2 linked regions of the Terriglobus roseus genome follow. The protein of the gene in region 1 binds, or shares a complex with, the protein of each later gene. Links are inferred from orthologs where the notes say so. Each region holds a gene or a part of one and is shown in the gene's direction. Other genes may lie near its edges. The genes, in order: trxB and trxA.

What was found.
Region 2: the proteins of trxB (region 1) and trxA are in contact, whole or in part, in a crystal structure (PDB 1F6M), measured with the Escherichia coli proteins. The link is inferred for Terriglobus roseus from one-to-one orthologs.

Annotation. Positions count from the first base shown.
Region 1 is NZ_LT629690.1:271,784-279,059, forward strand. The notes cover bases 2,830-5,680. They hold trxB (thioredoxin-disulfide reductase), read left to right. Parts: upstream 2,830-3,693; coding sequence 3,694-4,668; downstream 4,669-5,680. Other genes in these bases: BLT38_RS01360 (hypothetical protein), read right to left, coding at 2,830-3,027; BLT38_RS01365 (DUF1440 domain-containing protein), read right to left, coding at 3,130-3,558; BLT38_RS01375 (hypothetical protein), read right to left, coding at 4,894-5,568. In the rest of the region: BLT38_RS01350 (S1/P1 nuclease), read right to left, coding at 1-473; BLT38_RS01355 (NIPSNAP family protein), read left to right, coding at 596-1,381; more of BLT38_RS01360, read right to left, coding at 1,450-2,829; BLT38_RS01380 (bactofilin family protein), read right to left, coding at 5,995-6,537; BLT38_RS01385 (hypothetical protein), read left to right, coding at 6,782-7,276.
Region 2 is NZ_LT629690.1:1,349,922-1,357,336, forward strand. Bases 1,876-4,865 are described here. They hold trxA (thioredoxin), read left to right. Parts: upstream 1,876-3,199; coding sequence 3,200-3,532; downstream 3,533-4,865. Other genes in these bases: BLT38_RS05805 ((deoxy)nucleoside triphosphate pyrophosphohydrolase), read right to left, coding at 1,876-2,251; BLT38_RS05810 (HAD family hydrolase), read right to left, coding at 2,312-3,034; BLT38_RS05820 (nitroreductase family protein), read right to left, coding at 3,611-4,225; BLT38_RS05825 (YpdA family putative bacillithiol disulfide reductase), read left to right, coding at 4,364-4,865. Outside these bases: BLT38_RS05795 (Nramp family divalent metal transporter), read left to right, coding at 1-218; BLT38_RS05800 (M48 family metallopeptidase), read right to left, coding at 283-1,611; more of BLT38_RS05805, read right to left, coding at 1,763-1,875; more of BLT38_RS05825, read left to right, coding at 4,866-5,362; BLT38_RS05830 (sensor histidine kinase), read left to right, coding at 5,384-7,291; BLT38_RS05835 (efflux RND transporter periplasmic adaptor subunit), read right to left, coding at 7,360-7,415. UniProt on the Escherichia coli protein: Participates in various redox reactions through the reversible oxidation of its active center dithiol to a disulfide and catalyzes dithiol-disulfide exchange reactions.

The DNA of each region.
Region 1 (7,276 bases):
TTCTCCACACCCGACGCATGAAACGGCTGATGGATATCGCCCACAAAATGCACCAGGAACTTCAGCGCCGTGGCGCGCTCCGATGGATCAAGTGTCGTATCGGCAACAATCTTTTCAAAGAATGGAATGCGATCCGTAGCGCAGTCGCGCACCTTGTCGTTGTAGCTGCCCATCTTCACGCCCGGCTGCAACGGGCAATCGCGGTCGCGATCGTACTTATCCGTATCTCCCGGAATATCCGTGAAGTGCCAGTTGCCCGTCTGCGTCACGCTGGGGCGATACACATCCGGCCACGAAGCCACGTCTTGCAGCGATTCCTTACCCAGCAGAAACTGCACATTCTTGCGCGCAACCGGAGTCAGGTGGTCCCACGCAATCTCCGCCACCAGGCGGTGTCCCTTCTCCCACCACGCATGGGCGGCAGACGGCAAAAGAACGGCAACAAGGGCGGCTGAAGCAAGGAACTTACGCATACATTCAGCATAATGGAGCGCCACACGCCGAGACATGTCATGCGTGTGAAACCACTCGCCAATCCACGCGTCTCCGGTAAACTTTCTCCGCACACTCGATTTCATCCAAGAAGGAACCGAACATGAACCGGCGCGACTGGTTAAAGGGAGGCGCTGCTCTGGCAGCCGCCGCAGGAATGGCAAACGCAACCCCGTCCGTGGCGCAAGGCACAAAGCCCCGCAGCTACTTTCTGACACGCATTTACAAAATGCAGTCCGGCCCCTCTGGCAAGCTCCTCAGCACGTACCTGTCTGACGCTCTGTTGCCCGCGCTGCAGCGTCTCGGCCTCGGTCCCGTCGGTGTCTTCAATCTCAGCTACGGCGACGCCACACCGCAGGTCTACGTCATCATCTCTGGCAACGACCTTGAGAAGCTCGCCAAGCTCGACCTTCTCCTCGCGAAGGACCCAGCGTTCGTCACCGCCGCCGCTCCGTTCTGGGCAACACCGGCCACGCAGTCGCCATTCATCACCGTCACCAGCCGCCTCTCGATTGCGTTTGAAGGCTTTCCGCAACTCGTAGTCCCGGCAAAGGAGCCGCGCATCCTGCAGCTCCGCACCTACATCAGCCCCACCTTCGCCGCGCACGAACGCAAGGTCGAAATGTTCCACCAGGGCGAGTTCCGCATCTTCGAAGAATCAGGCGCACGCGGCGTCTTCTATTCCGACAACCTCATCGGCCCCGACCTCCCCAGCCTCACCTACATGCTGTCGCACAAAGACCTCGCAGCCATGGATCAGAACTGGAAGAACTTCCTCAGCCATCCCGACTGGAAGAAGCTCTCCAGCAACCCGCGCTACGCCAGCGAACCCATCGTCACGCACGTAGACAACCTGGTGCTCACACCCACGGCTTACTCGCAGATCTAGCAAATCAATAACAAACAAAACGCCCTCTTCTCCCACAAGAAACACAAGGAAGAAGAGGGCGTTTCTATCTACTGGCAAGCCGAGTTCTTCGCCCCCGGTAGCGTTACAAAACTCACCGTCAAAGGCGCAAAGTTAACCTTCCCCGCAGCAACCTTCGCACCAGCCATGGCAGGCAACGAACCATCCCCGCCAGCAACAAGTTCCGTCCCATTCAGCATCGTCTGCTTACTCGTCAGCTCCGACGACGAAAGCGTGTAACGCTCTCCCGCAACAGGCAGCGTAAGTGCCTGCTCCGCGGAGTTATCAAAGTTAATGACTAACAGCGTCACACCTCCCTTGTGATCGCGTTCGCAAGCAGCGTACACACGCGCTTTGCCCGTCAGCGAAACGCCCGGATCAAGCACACGCACATCCATCGTTCGCTTCCACAACACAGCAGCCCAAAAATCCGGACGAGGCGCATACGTCTCTTCATCCAGCAGCCCGTAATCGCTTGAAGCCAACGTATTCACCATCACGCTGCGCACACCCTTCGCAGACAACGAACCAAGCTGGTCCATGAACCGAAACACATCTACAAACTGCGCGGCAAAAGGATCGCCGCCACACGCCGCCTCACTCGTCTCCGTCAGCCACATTTGCTTGCCGGGAAGATACTTATCGCGATCCGCAGCGTAGTGATTGAACCCCTGCATATTCCGGTCAAACCACGCTGCCGTCATCGCGGTCTCAGGCGTGTTCACAAACTTCAGCCCCATCATGCGCGTGCATCGCTGCGAAGCGTCGGAATAAAAGTGATATGAGAACGCATCGAAGATCGGGCCCGTGGCCTGCAGCATCTCCGGCGTCGTGGGCGATAGCTTCGGCCCACCGGCAGTCGCTCCACCAGCCATCACCACACCCTCACCAATACTCCCCGGCCCCAGCAGCAGAGTCCCGGGTGAAGCTTTCTTCAGAAAGCTGCGGAACGCCTTCACATCGCGCCCAAAGTCCGCACCGCTATAACCGGCAGGCGCGCCGCCAATCGACGCATACGTCGGCTCGTTCATGAACTCCGTAGCGGCAATATGCCCACCCACGCTCTTCGTGTACTCAAAGAACCCCGCCGCCTCCGCAGGAGTCCAGGCCCCACTCGCATCGCGCGTTCCGGCACTCGTTGCAACAGACGTCACCAGCTCCGCTCCCGCCGCGTGTGAAAAGTCCACCACACCCTTCCACTGCGCACGCGTCAACACCGCCTGATAGCCCGTTGGCGGAGTCTTCGGTGCGGGATCATCCGTGTTCTGAAAGAAGCTGCTATTCCGCCACGTCCCACTCACACGCATATAAGCCGGAGCCAACGCACTCGCCAGCCGCCGCAGCTTCGCCTGCGAAAGGTCAATCGGAGCGCGGTACTGAAACATGCTCGGATCAATCCCTACAGGCGCATTCGTATTCGCCGTCTCGGCGGGCGTCTCAGCTTTGGCGGAATACGGCTTCCAGAAACGGCCACCCGTAACCTCCACCGTCTCCACGTTGTACGAAAGAAAGCGCGGATCAACCTCCGCCACCTTCTTCATCGACCCCGGTTGAACAGCGGTTTGGCAGGTTGCAGCAAAGGTCGTGAGCAACAAAAACGCAATACCGGAAGATCGAACAACAGCCATAGCGGAGCATCCTCAACAGTTACGTGTGCTCGCAATACGCCGCAGCACGCGCAAGTGTTCCGCCGCCTGTGTAGTGAACCGAGCTACCGCCTGTCAACCCGCTCAAAGAGCGCGTCGTGCCAGCCCGCGTACGGTTTCGCACACCACGCCATACACCACATGCGTCACCATTTCGCTGCGATGCTCACGGCCTGAATGCGGATCAGGACGTTCCAACAACCCCAGGGCCGGTAAAACGCCTTCGTGTGTCACGGCCATCATCGTCATGCCAAAGTTGGCCCCATGCCTGTCCGTGACCGGCGGATAGAGTTCCGCCAGCGCGCCATACGCGGCACCTGCCGCAGCGCCCAGCACCCATGGCATCAGCTTCTTGTCGTCGCTGTCCCGTCGCGCCAGTTCAGGGTGTGGCGGATACACCTTTTCCGCAACGGTTTTGGCTGCTGTGGCCACCAGGCCGCCAATCATTCCTGCCAGTGCGCCCTTCAAAATGTCTCGTGCCGGTGCGGGAAGTTTCTTCGTTTCTTTCGTCATAGCTCTCTCTGGGACGCCGACCTCGGGAACCGGGTGGCCCGTCTTGAATCCTTTCATGGTCCTCGCGCATTTAGAATGATGGCTGTTGCGCTGCTTCGTACAGGTCAGCGCAAGAGAGACAGCAGATCGGACCTCATGTCGAACACATCCTCTACGCCTTCCAGCACCACACGCGACGTTGTCATCCTCGGTTCCGGCGTCAGCGGCCTCACCGCTGCCATTTACACGGCGCGCGCCAACCTCAAGCCGCTCGTCATTGAAGGTCATGAACCCGGCGGCCAGCTTTCCATCACCACCCTGGTTGAAAACTTCCCCGGCTGGCCTGATGGTGTGCAGGGCCCTGAACTTGTGGAGAACATCCGCAAGCAGGCACAGAAGTTCGGCGCAGAAATTGAGATGGGCCACCTCCACTCGGCCGACCTCTCGAAGACCCCCATCGAACTGAACTTCGGCGGCAGCCACGTCGTGCGCACGCACACGCTCATCGTCGCGTCGGGTGCATCAGCCCGCTGGTTAGGCTTGCCCAGCGAACAGGCGCTCATCGGCCACGGCGTTTCGTCCTGCGCCACCTGCGACGGCTTCTTCTTCTCCGGTAAAGAGATCTGCGTCATCGGCGGCGGCGACTCCGCCATGGAAGAAGCCATCTTCCTCACGCGCTTTGCCACCAAGGTCTACCTGATCCATCGCTCGGCCACCTTCCGTGCCAGCAAGATCATGCTGGACCGTGCCATGGCCCACCCGCAGATTGAGTTCCTTCCAAACACCGTCGTGGAAGAAGTTCTCGGTGTGGAACAGAAGGAAGTCAGCGGCATCCGCGTGCGCAACACCGTCACCGGCGAGGTGAAGGAAATCGCACTCAGCGGCTTCTTCCTCGGCATCGGCCACATCCCCAACGCCAAGTTCTTTGAAGGCCAGATGGATCTGGACGCAGACGGTTACATCAAGAGCAAGGACAACGTCTTCACCACGCTCGACGGTAAGATCATCCCCGGCGTCTTCGCCGCAGGCGACGTGCAGGACCGCCGCTACCGTCAGGCCATCACCGCCGCGGGCACGGGCTGCATGGCCGCTCTCGAAGTCGAAAAGTACCTCGAAGACCACGGTCGCTAATCCGCATCAAGACACAAGGCAAGTAAAAGAGGCATCCCCAACGGGATGCCTCTTCTCTTTACGATTCCGGGTGCCCCAGGTTCGCGAAGCTAACCTGGGTATTCGTGCAAAGCACGATTCAGCGAAGCTTCAACGCGCAAAGCGCGTCTTCTTTCGGAAGGGCAGGGCTTCAGCCCTGCCGTAAAAGCTGCCAAAGATAAGGGGCTTTAGCCCCCGAGGGAAAGCCTACTTCGTAGCCGCCGGTGGCGTCGTCGCAGGAGCGGTAGTCGTAGCCGGAGTCGTCGTAGCAGGCTTCTTCTTCACAGTCTTCTTCTTCGTGGTGGTCTTAGCCGGTGGCGGAGCAGCAGCTGCTGCAGCCGCGGCCTGTTGCGCGGCGGCAATCTGGGCATTCTGCTGCTGAACAGTCGCCTGCAACTGGCTGATCTTCTTGTCCTGCGCCGCAGAAGAGCTGATGATGCGCTCGCCCAGGCTACGACGTGCCCCATCCAGCGACGCCAGAGCCCCGTCCAGGCCCTCAGCCTGGTCGCGTGGAGCGTTTCCCTTACCCGCAATCTGGATGCGCAGCAGCACGTTATACAGCGCGTCCAGGTTCAGCAGGATACGAAGACTCGCAGGCACAGAGTCGGGCGCCTTATCGGAATCCGCAAGAAGGGGAGGCAGGGTGTTCTGCAGATCCTTCTGAACCGAGGCCAGATTCGCATCCACCTCGCCACGCAGTCCGTTGCCGCCCTTCCACTTGTTCAGGTCCACATTGCTGCCAGCCTGCGCCACCTTGTTCAGCGCCGGTTGCACCAGTGAAGTGGGCTTCTGCGCTGCATCACCAGCAGCGTCCTGCGCAGTAGCCGTGGCTATGCCACCCAGAACAAAAACGGAAAGTAAGGCAAACGTTCGCAAACTCATAAAAATAAGGGCTCCTCCACTTTGAGAGACGTCTCAGTGACGTGGGTTGCATGCACGCCAAACAGTGACAAGCAAATACTTCTCCAAATTCGCTGCGATTGAATACTGCCACAATCGACGGAAAAAGTTGTCAACCCCACAAATCACCTAAATCTTTCAAATCAAAAGAAATAGAGTTGGCAGGTTATTTTCCGCAAGTCACTAAAATAGAAATCAGGGGAAGTCGCGAACCCACAATCGTCAGCTAAACCCTTTCGAAAGACGATTTTGCCCCTAACTTCAATGGATAGACGATTTTAGCGGCACTCGCAGCGTAACTCGTTTAGAAAGACGATTTTAGAAAGACAGGGGGAGGGGTACCCCCACACTGCCATCCCCAAATGAGAAACCCCGCCGAAGCGGGGTTTTCTCGTAAAGCGGGTTTGCTTACGAAGCCGATTCCACGCCAACAAGCTGGCCCTGTTCGGCCGGTGCGGATGCGGCGGCAGCAGCGGCAGCCTTCGGGTCGCCGGGCTTGCGGATGTCGATGCCGCCCTTGAAGAACGCGCCGTCCTCAATGGAGATGCGGGCTGCAATCACGTCACCCGTCAGCGAGCCTTCGCTGCGGATATCAATGCGGTCGCTTGCCTGGCAGTTTCCGCGAACCTTGCCCAGGACCACGATCTCGCGGGCAGAGATGTTCGCTGCAACCTGGCCATTGCGGCCAACGGTCACGCGGTTGCCGGGAAGGTTGATGGTGCCTTCAATGCGGCCATCGATGTAGAGCGATTCCGATCCGGTAACTTCGCCCTTGATCATCAGGCTCTTGCCAATGGTGGCCTGCTCACCGGTAGCTGCAGGTGCCTGCGGGCTGGCAGTGCGGGTGCTGGGCTGCTGTTCATACGACGACACAGCAGGCTGGCTGGGACGAACGGGTTCTGGGGTGGAGGGTGTGGCAGCGCCGGAGCCGGGAGTGTTGGGTTTCCACATGAGCTTCTTGAGTTTCCTTTCGGCTTGAAAATCCGGGCGGATAAGCGGCACAGCGGCCGTGTTTCCGCAAGAACTTATGCCTGCATCTTACGCCTCCGTTTACTCGGTAGATTCTGCCGACCAGCGGAAAACTCTACCAATTTACGGAGGAACCTTCCTGGATACGCGAAAATCCCTTCGCCGCCACAGAATTCCAGATCTTTGGTATTTGCCCCGGTAGCTTCGGCAGCATTACCCTCCGCGTATGCGTTTTATCCGGTTCTCCACAATGCTCGCCGTCCTCCCGGCGCTGCTGGTAGCTCATGCTGCCGCACCAAAGGTCCATACCGTCGTTTTGGGGGCGTCACGCCGTGTGCCATTCGTGGCAGCAGATGTATCCACCGAGGCGAAGGAGGACGAGGCAGGAACTCTGCGCATCCGCCCGCTGATCGTGGATGGCAAGACACACGAATGGCTGACCGGCGACACGCATGACATCACAGAGCGTAGCTTCGTGGCGCGTCGCGTCCTACACATCAACGACGCTCTGCCAGGAGAGAAGTCTGGTCGCTGGGTCTGGCAGCCGGGCTCTTGGATATTGGTGGACCGTATCTCCGGCCACGTAACTGCTCTGCACCTGCCGGACTTCGACGCCAGCATCAGTGATGTGGTCTGGTACCGCGACTACGCGGCGTACTGCGGTATTCACACCACGGCAAAGGCAAGTGGTCTCAGCGCAGAGGTGTGGCAGATTGGCGCA
Region 2 (7,415 bases), 1.1 Mb from region 1 along the record:
TCCCAAACTTCCCATTGGTGAAGATGGCCGTTCTGTCACAGGTGTTGAACGGCCTGCTGCTACCTGTGGTGATGTATTTCATGTTGAAGCTGATCAACAAGCCAGAGCTGATGGGCGAGTATCGCAATCGCACATGGTTTAACGCCATCGCGTGGATCACGGGCATTTTGGTCACGGGGCTATCGCTTTTACTGGTGTGGCAATCGATACGGGGATAATCAGCAATCAAACAAAATAAAAGGCGCCGCATTTGACTGCGGCGCCTTTTATTTTGAAGAAGCTTTACTGCTTCGGAAAATACTTCGGCGCGTAGCCATCGGCCCATGGGTCGTAATGAGCAGCGAAAGCCGCACGGCGGCCGATGCTGGGATGACCGTATGTCCAGAACTCGAGAAACTGGTTTGGATTCGGCAGGTCATAGCTTGTGTCGCCCAGTACCTGAAACGCTCCACGCGCCGTCTCCTGCGGATTGGTGACGATACCGTGAATGGCCTCCATGCCGTATACGTCCGCCGCATGTTCCTGCGAACGTGACAGGGTCGAAGTAATCGGTTCAAGGAAGAAACTGAACAGCGAAAATGCCAGCAACAGCACGGCAAGCGCACCCCAGTCGTTCTGCGTTGGGATGCCCCACGAAGCTCCAAAACGACGGATGGCCCATTGCACAAACAGGTATCCCAGGTAGAGCGTGATGAACGTGATCACCATGCTGACCAGGATGCCGCGCACAATGTGATGCAGCACGTAATGCCCACTCTCATGCCCGAAGATAAACAGGATTTCGTCCGGTGTTCCCTTGGCAATTGACGTGTCCCACACCACCACACGCTTTGATGAGCCAAAGCCCGTCACATAGGCATTCAGCGTAGTCACCTTTTCCGACGCCTTCATCAGGAACATGCGATCCGGCGGAATGTTCATGTGACCGCGATCCGCCACATCTTCCAGTCGCTTCACCAGTTCAGGATGCGATTGCTGCAGAGGCTCAAACTTGTTGAACAACGGATCAATCACATACGGCGTAATGAAGATGCCCGCCAGCGTGATAGGAATGGAGACAATCCAGAAACCAAACCACCAGCGACGCGGAAATTTGCGGATGAACCAGAACAGCAGCATCACCAGCAGAATTCCGATCACCAAAGCAATCCCAGCACTTTTCGCCTGGTCGCCCAACCAGCTTCCCCAGCTCTGCACACTCAATCCGTACTTCAAACTCAACCAATGGCCGTAGACGCTGAATGGCGCATCCAGAAAACCTGTAATCACTACAAACAGGAGCAGGAAGGTGGCGCCCTGTAGCCAGCGGTTCTTGAAACGCGACGTTGCTGTCCGCTGCATCCACCCCACCACTCCCAGTGCCATCAGTGCCAGGGTGTACACCAGCGACCAGATGGAGGTGGCGAAGTGCAGCACCGTACCTACCTTGTCCAGATGCTGGGCCTTGACCAGGTCTGCAGGCTTCAGTGAGTACGACGGAATGTTTCCGCCCTCAGGCGAAGAATCCAGTTCATGCTGCGCCGCGTCGTTCGCCAGCTTTTCAGCAGGTGTGGTGGCGGCGTGAAGGGGAACAGCCACAAGGAGCAACAGGAACAGCAGGAATCGACGCATTGCCGGTTTATAGCAGAGTTACGAACCACTCTGGCCACATAGTTTTTCTGGCCAAATATGACGGAGTATCCGCCCCGTAAACCTCAAAGCCTGCTCTTCACTCAGAGCTTTAATGTGTTTATTTAAACAACTGTATTTTAAGGTTTTAAATCTAGACTTTGAGTTTGCCTTCGGCCAGATCATGAATCATGCCTAGGTCAGCGGCTAGGAAGTCATACTCGGGAAGGGCTTCAAGTCCAGACCAGCGAATTTGCTGGAAGATCCGATTCTCCAGCTCCCCGGCAAAGCTGCGGACACGGAAAAACTGGATATCCACTGCGCCGCCGTTGCGGTAGTTATGGCGGACGCGGGTCAGCAGGGGTCCAATCTCCGCGTGGATGCCCAGTTCCTCATTCAGCTCGCGGCGTAGCGCCTCTTCTGGGCCTTCACCGGCTTCAATCTTGCCGCCGGGAAACTCCCACTTCAGGCTCATCGGTTGATCGGCCTTTCGCTGGCAGATCAGTACTTCCTCCGCGCCATCAGGGCCAGGACGAAGGATGAGCGCGGCCACCACAAGGCGAACGGTGCGAGGTAAACGCACTGCGTTTTCCCGCTTTCCGTCGAGCTTTCGAATGGCAGCTTTCTTCTTCAAGCCCTGCATCCCTCTGGCGGCGAATTGCACCACCGTCACAGCAGTGTAGATGCTGAAGGGCCACTGGCCCTAGCCTTCGGTCGCCGGATAGTAAACGTTCCAGCCGAGTTCCGCCGATTTTTCCGCCAGCGCCACGGTCGGATTCACCGGATAGGGATGCTTTGCCATCTCCAGCATGTGCAGGTCATGCACGCTATTGCCAAAGACTGCGTCCGGGTGCGTCAGTCCTACACGGCGCAGGGCTTCCGCTTTGCCCTCGTCCGAGGGGATGTCCAGGATCGTCTCGCGCACGATGCCGTCTTCCACCGCAACACAGGCCGCTAACACGTGATCCGGCGCAATACCCAATTCCCGTACACCCTCTTCAATCATCCAGTTATTCGTGGACGATACTGCCCAGATATCCGTCCCACTGGCCTGTAACTCCTTCAGAATGGCGATCATCTCCGGAAAGAAGTGAGGCTGCACATGGTCTACGAAGTACTTTGCGGCCGATTCACGCAGGGCTTTTTCGGAAATACCGGCGTAGATGGAGGTCATCTCTCCACAAATGGCAATTTCGCCCACTTCTCCGCGGTTGTAGAGGGCATGGCGGTCCAGAATGTGGCGCGTCGCCTCTCCGGGCAGGAGGCGTGTGGCAATGGTCCAGTGCATAAATCCGGAGCCGGCATCGCCCGGCCAGAGGGTGCCGTCAAAGTCGAAAACGGCGGTGCGAGGGCGTGCATCACGCACATTTTGCAGGAATTCGCTACGGTTGAAGCGGCGAGGGCTGGCGCTTATAGCCTGATTCATGCTTCTATTGTCGCAAGGCTGGATGAACCCTGCATGCACATACAGGGGTACACCTGAAGCGTTTTTGTGCTGGGTGCATCTATTCTTAAGCAGGAACGATCGCGAGACCCCCGCTAAGGCGGGTAATCCGGTCGAGCGAACATTCCCGGGAGAAGAGGCAAATCGATGGCAGGACAGTTTGTAACCGAAGTGAACGACGTGGACTTTGAACAGCAGGTGCTGAAGAGCGAGACGCCCGTCCTGGTGGACTTTTGGGCCACCTGGTGCGGACCCTGTCGAGCACTCGCCCCTGTCGTGGACCAGGTTGCCGGTGAGTACGAAGGCAAGATCAAGGTCATGAAGATGGACGTGGACCGCAACGCAGCCACGCCGGGCCGTTATGGCATCCGCGGTATCCCCGCGCTGCTGCTCTTCAAGGACGGCAAGGTAGCAGAGCAGATTGTTGGCTACGTGCCCAAGGACACCATCGACAAGACCATCGGCAAGGTACTCGCGTAAGCTGAGTCGCACGCCAAGAGGTTGCAGAAAAAGGCCCGGAGCAGATGCCCCGGGCCTTTCTGCGTTTGTAGTCGCGGTTTAGAACGAAGCGGCCTTTTCCCAATCGCTGAAAACGTATTCAGCAAGGCGCTTGCGGGAACGTGGCGAGGTCTCCGCGGCACGGTACTTCTCTGGAGCATCTTCCGGCTTGCCCAGATAGCCCAAGGCCCAGCAGGCACCTGCTTCAAAGTCGTCTGGCACACCGAACGATGCGCGAAGCGTCTCTTTGTCGAATCCGCCCATGCCGTGCGTGTGAATACCCATGGAGATGGCTTGCAGCGTAATCACTGCGGAAGCCGCACCTGTGTCGTGCAGGCAATAGGGATTGGGCTGGCTATTGCTGGAGAAGGTCTTCTTACCGAAACTGCAGTACAGTACCGGGGCTGACTGTGCCCAGGATTGGTTCGCCGGCACCAGAGCGTTGAAAATCTTCTTGTAGGTCTCGTCGCCCTTGCGGCCCACCAGAAAGCGCCACGGCTGTTCGTTGCTGCTGCTCGGAGCCCAGGCGGCGGCAGCAAAAATGCTCTTCAGATCGGCATCGGAGATGGACTTGTCCGCGAATGATCGAGGGCTCCAGCGAGCCAGAATCAGGTCATGAACAATTGCTTCCGGGGTACCGTGTTTCAGCTTTTCCAATGCGGGAAGGTCAGACATGGCTTTTTCCTTTTGAGGGCGAAGTGATTTCTGTTTGGATGTCGCGGACGATGGATGTGATGCGCGTCAGCTTATGGCGTGTGCGATGACCGATGAATGGCGCTTGCGATCTGCGCACAGCATGATTCAATGGTCTGTATGTCCGACATGTTGTTCGATGTGCTGGTGATAGGGGCAGGACCCACCGGGCTGGCGTGCGCCATTGATGCACAGAAGGAAGGCCTGCGCGTGGTTCTGGTGGACAAGGGGTGTCTGTGCAACAGCCTCTTCCATTACCCGGCGCATATGACGTTTTTTACCACGCCGGAGTTACTGGAGATTGGCAATATGCCCTTCAGCAGCCCCAACCAGAAGCCCACACGCAGTGAGGCGCTGGAGTATTACCGCAAGGTGGCAGAGCATTACGCTCTGGATGTGCGGCAGTACCATCACGTGGACCGTGTGAGCGGCACAGACGGCGATTTCACCGTCCACACCACAGATCGTTTTGGACGCGGTCAGGACTTCCACGCGAAGAAGCTGATCGTCTCCACGGGCTATTACGATCTGCCGAACTACCTCGGCCTCCCAGGCGAAGACCTCAACAAGGTTCATCACTACTACGACGAGCCACACCCGTACTACGGGCTGAATGTACTGGTAATCGGTGGCAAGAACTCCGCAGCGATTGCGGCGCTGGATCTGTGGCGCCACGGCGCGAAGGTGACGCTGGTGCATCGCGGCGAAGCCATGCACCGCCACGTGAAGTACTGGATTCTGCCTGATATCAAAAACCGCATTGCAAATGGCGAAATTACCGCGTATTTTGCGTCAACTGTGAAGCAGATTGCGGAAGACACCGTTACGCTGAATACACCGGAAGGTGAAATTACCCTTGCGAATGACTTCGTGTTTGCACTCACGGGATACCACCCGGACTTCGAATTCCTGGAACGCATGGGTGTCACGCTTGACCCGAACAACAGCCGTTGCCCGGTTTGCAATGTGAACACCTTGGAGTCAAACGTAAAGGGAATCTACATGGCCGGCGTTGTCGTTGCAGGAGAACGCACCAACGAAATCTTCATTGAAAATGGCCGCTTCCATGGCGCTCTCATTGCGCGGGACCTGGCTGGCAAATTACTTGGCAAGTCGTAACAGGAAAGGGAACGAAGAACGATGATGCGCTGGGCGCCGAAGACGATCATGGGGCAGTTGATCGCCGGTACGTTGTTGGTGCAGCTCGTCGTGTTCGGCGTCTTCCTGAGCTTCAGCGTGCGTGATCAGTTCCGCGAAAGCCGGGAACGCGATCGTGTCCGGCTACAGCGGCAAAGTACCATCATCGCCGCGTCGCTGGCAGAGCCGATGCAGCAGCACAACGACGAGATGATCGACGATGTGATGCACGAACTGCCCATCGCTGCTTCGTTAAAAGGCGTTCGCGTGACGGATGTACACGGCACGGTCCTGCGTAACACCAGCGACGAATTGCCGATGCAGCTTTCAGACCGCGAACAGAAGCTGCTACCAAAACTGCTTTCTGGCCGTAAGTATCTCCGCGTGATGTCTGATCAAGGCAACGAGGAAGGCGCACAGCCGATCGTCTCGGACGGATTGGTGCGCGGCATCCTCTGGGTCACGCAAGACTCTGCGCTCACCATGAACACGCCCAAGCGCGTGCTGCAAAGCCTGTTGATCTACTTTCCGTTTGCGCTGCTGGGCAATGTGTTGCTGGTATGGGCGCTGACCGCCACGCTGGCCCAGCCGCTGCGTCAACTGCGCCGTGCCACTTTGCAATTGCGTAACGATCCCAACGACCTGTCAGCGTTCCCGTTATCGGTTCCGGTGGTGGCTGCACAAAACGAAGCAGGCGCGCTGCTCAACAGCTTCAACGGCATGGTGAATGAGATTGCGCGTCAGCGTCGTGGCACTCAGGAAACGTTGAACCTGTTGGACGCCATGCTCCGCACTGCTCCAATTGGCTTTGCGTTTTACGACCGAGACTATCGCTACATCCGCATCAACGATCGCTTGGCAAAGATGCACGGCGTGCGACTGGAGCAACACCTCGGCCGCCGTCTGCGTGATCTGCTTCCCGCAGCCGAAGGAGAGGTCAACTCATTGGCGCTGGAGTCGGAACAGCTTGTAGAACAGGTCTTCCGCACCGGAGAAGGCATCGCCGAACAAGAGCTCAGCGGCGAAGCGGTGGGCGACACCTATCCGCGAATTTGGCTTGCAAGTTACTTCCCAGTGTTCATTGGCGAAGAAGTCCGTTGGGTGGGCGTTATCGTCACTGAAGTAACGGAGCGCCGACACGCGGAAGAAGCCATGCGTCGCAGTGAGAAGCTCGCAATCGCCGGACGGCTTGCGTCTTCCATCGCGCACGAAATCAACACTCCGTTAGAAGCCGTAACGAACGCGCTCTATCTTCTGCGCAACAACCCATCGCTCGACGTACAGGCGCAGGATTGGGTGGCGCTGGCGCAGACAGAATTGGAACGCGTCGGAGAGATCACGCAACAAACGCTGCGGTTTCATCGCCAGTCCTCAATCGCCACAGACATTGAGGTGACGGAGATGTTGCGCAGCGTGTTGCTCCTGCACACCGCGAAGTTGCGGTCGGCGAAGGTACAGACGGAGCTGCGGCTGGAAGAACAGGCGCTCCTGTTTGGCTACGCGGGAGAGCTCCGCCAGCTCTTTGCAAACCTCGTTGGTAATGCGATTGACGCGATGCCACAAGGCGGCCGTCTCTTCATTCGCGCGCGCACCATGCGCCACAATGACAGAAGGGGCGTTCGCGTCACGATTGCGGACGAGGGGATGGGAATGTCGAACGCTGTGCGGCGTCGCATCTTCGAGCCTTTCTTTACCACCAAGGACGCCAGCGGCACGGGGCTTGGCTTGTGGGTCAGTGCGGAGATACTGGAGAAGCATCACGGAGACATGCTGGTGCGCAGTCGTCAGGCAAAATATCGTGGCGATGCCTCTGGCACAGTGTTCTCGCTGTTCTTCCCGTGGGATGGCGTGCCACGCGGCCCGCGCATCGTGCAATCATCCGCCCAAGTGCTTGCGGATCATCTCGTCTAAACGCTTGCAACGTAAACGTGCATAGAAAAGCCCGCCATTGGCGGGCTTTTCTATGAGGCAAAGAGTAATTACGGCTTCTGCGGCGCTTCCAGCTCAGGAGCCACTTTGGTTCCTTCCTGTACTG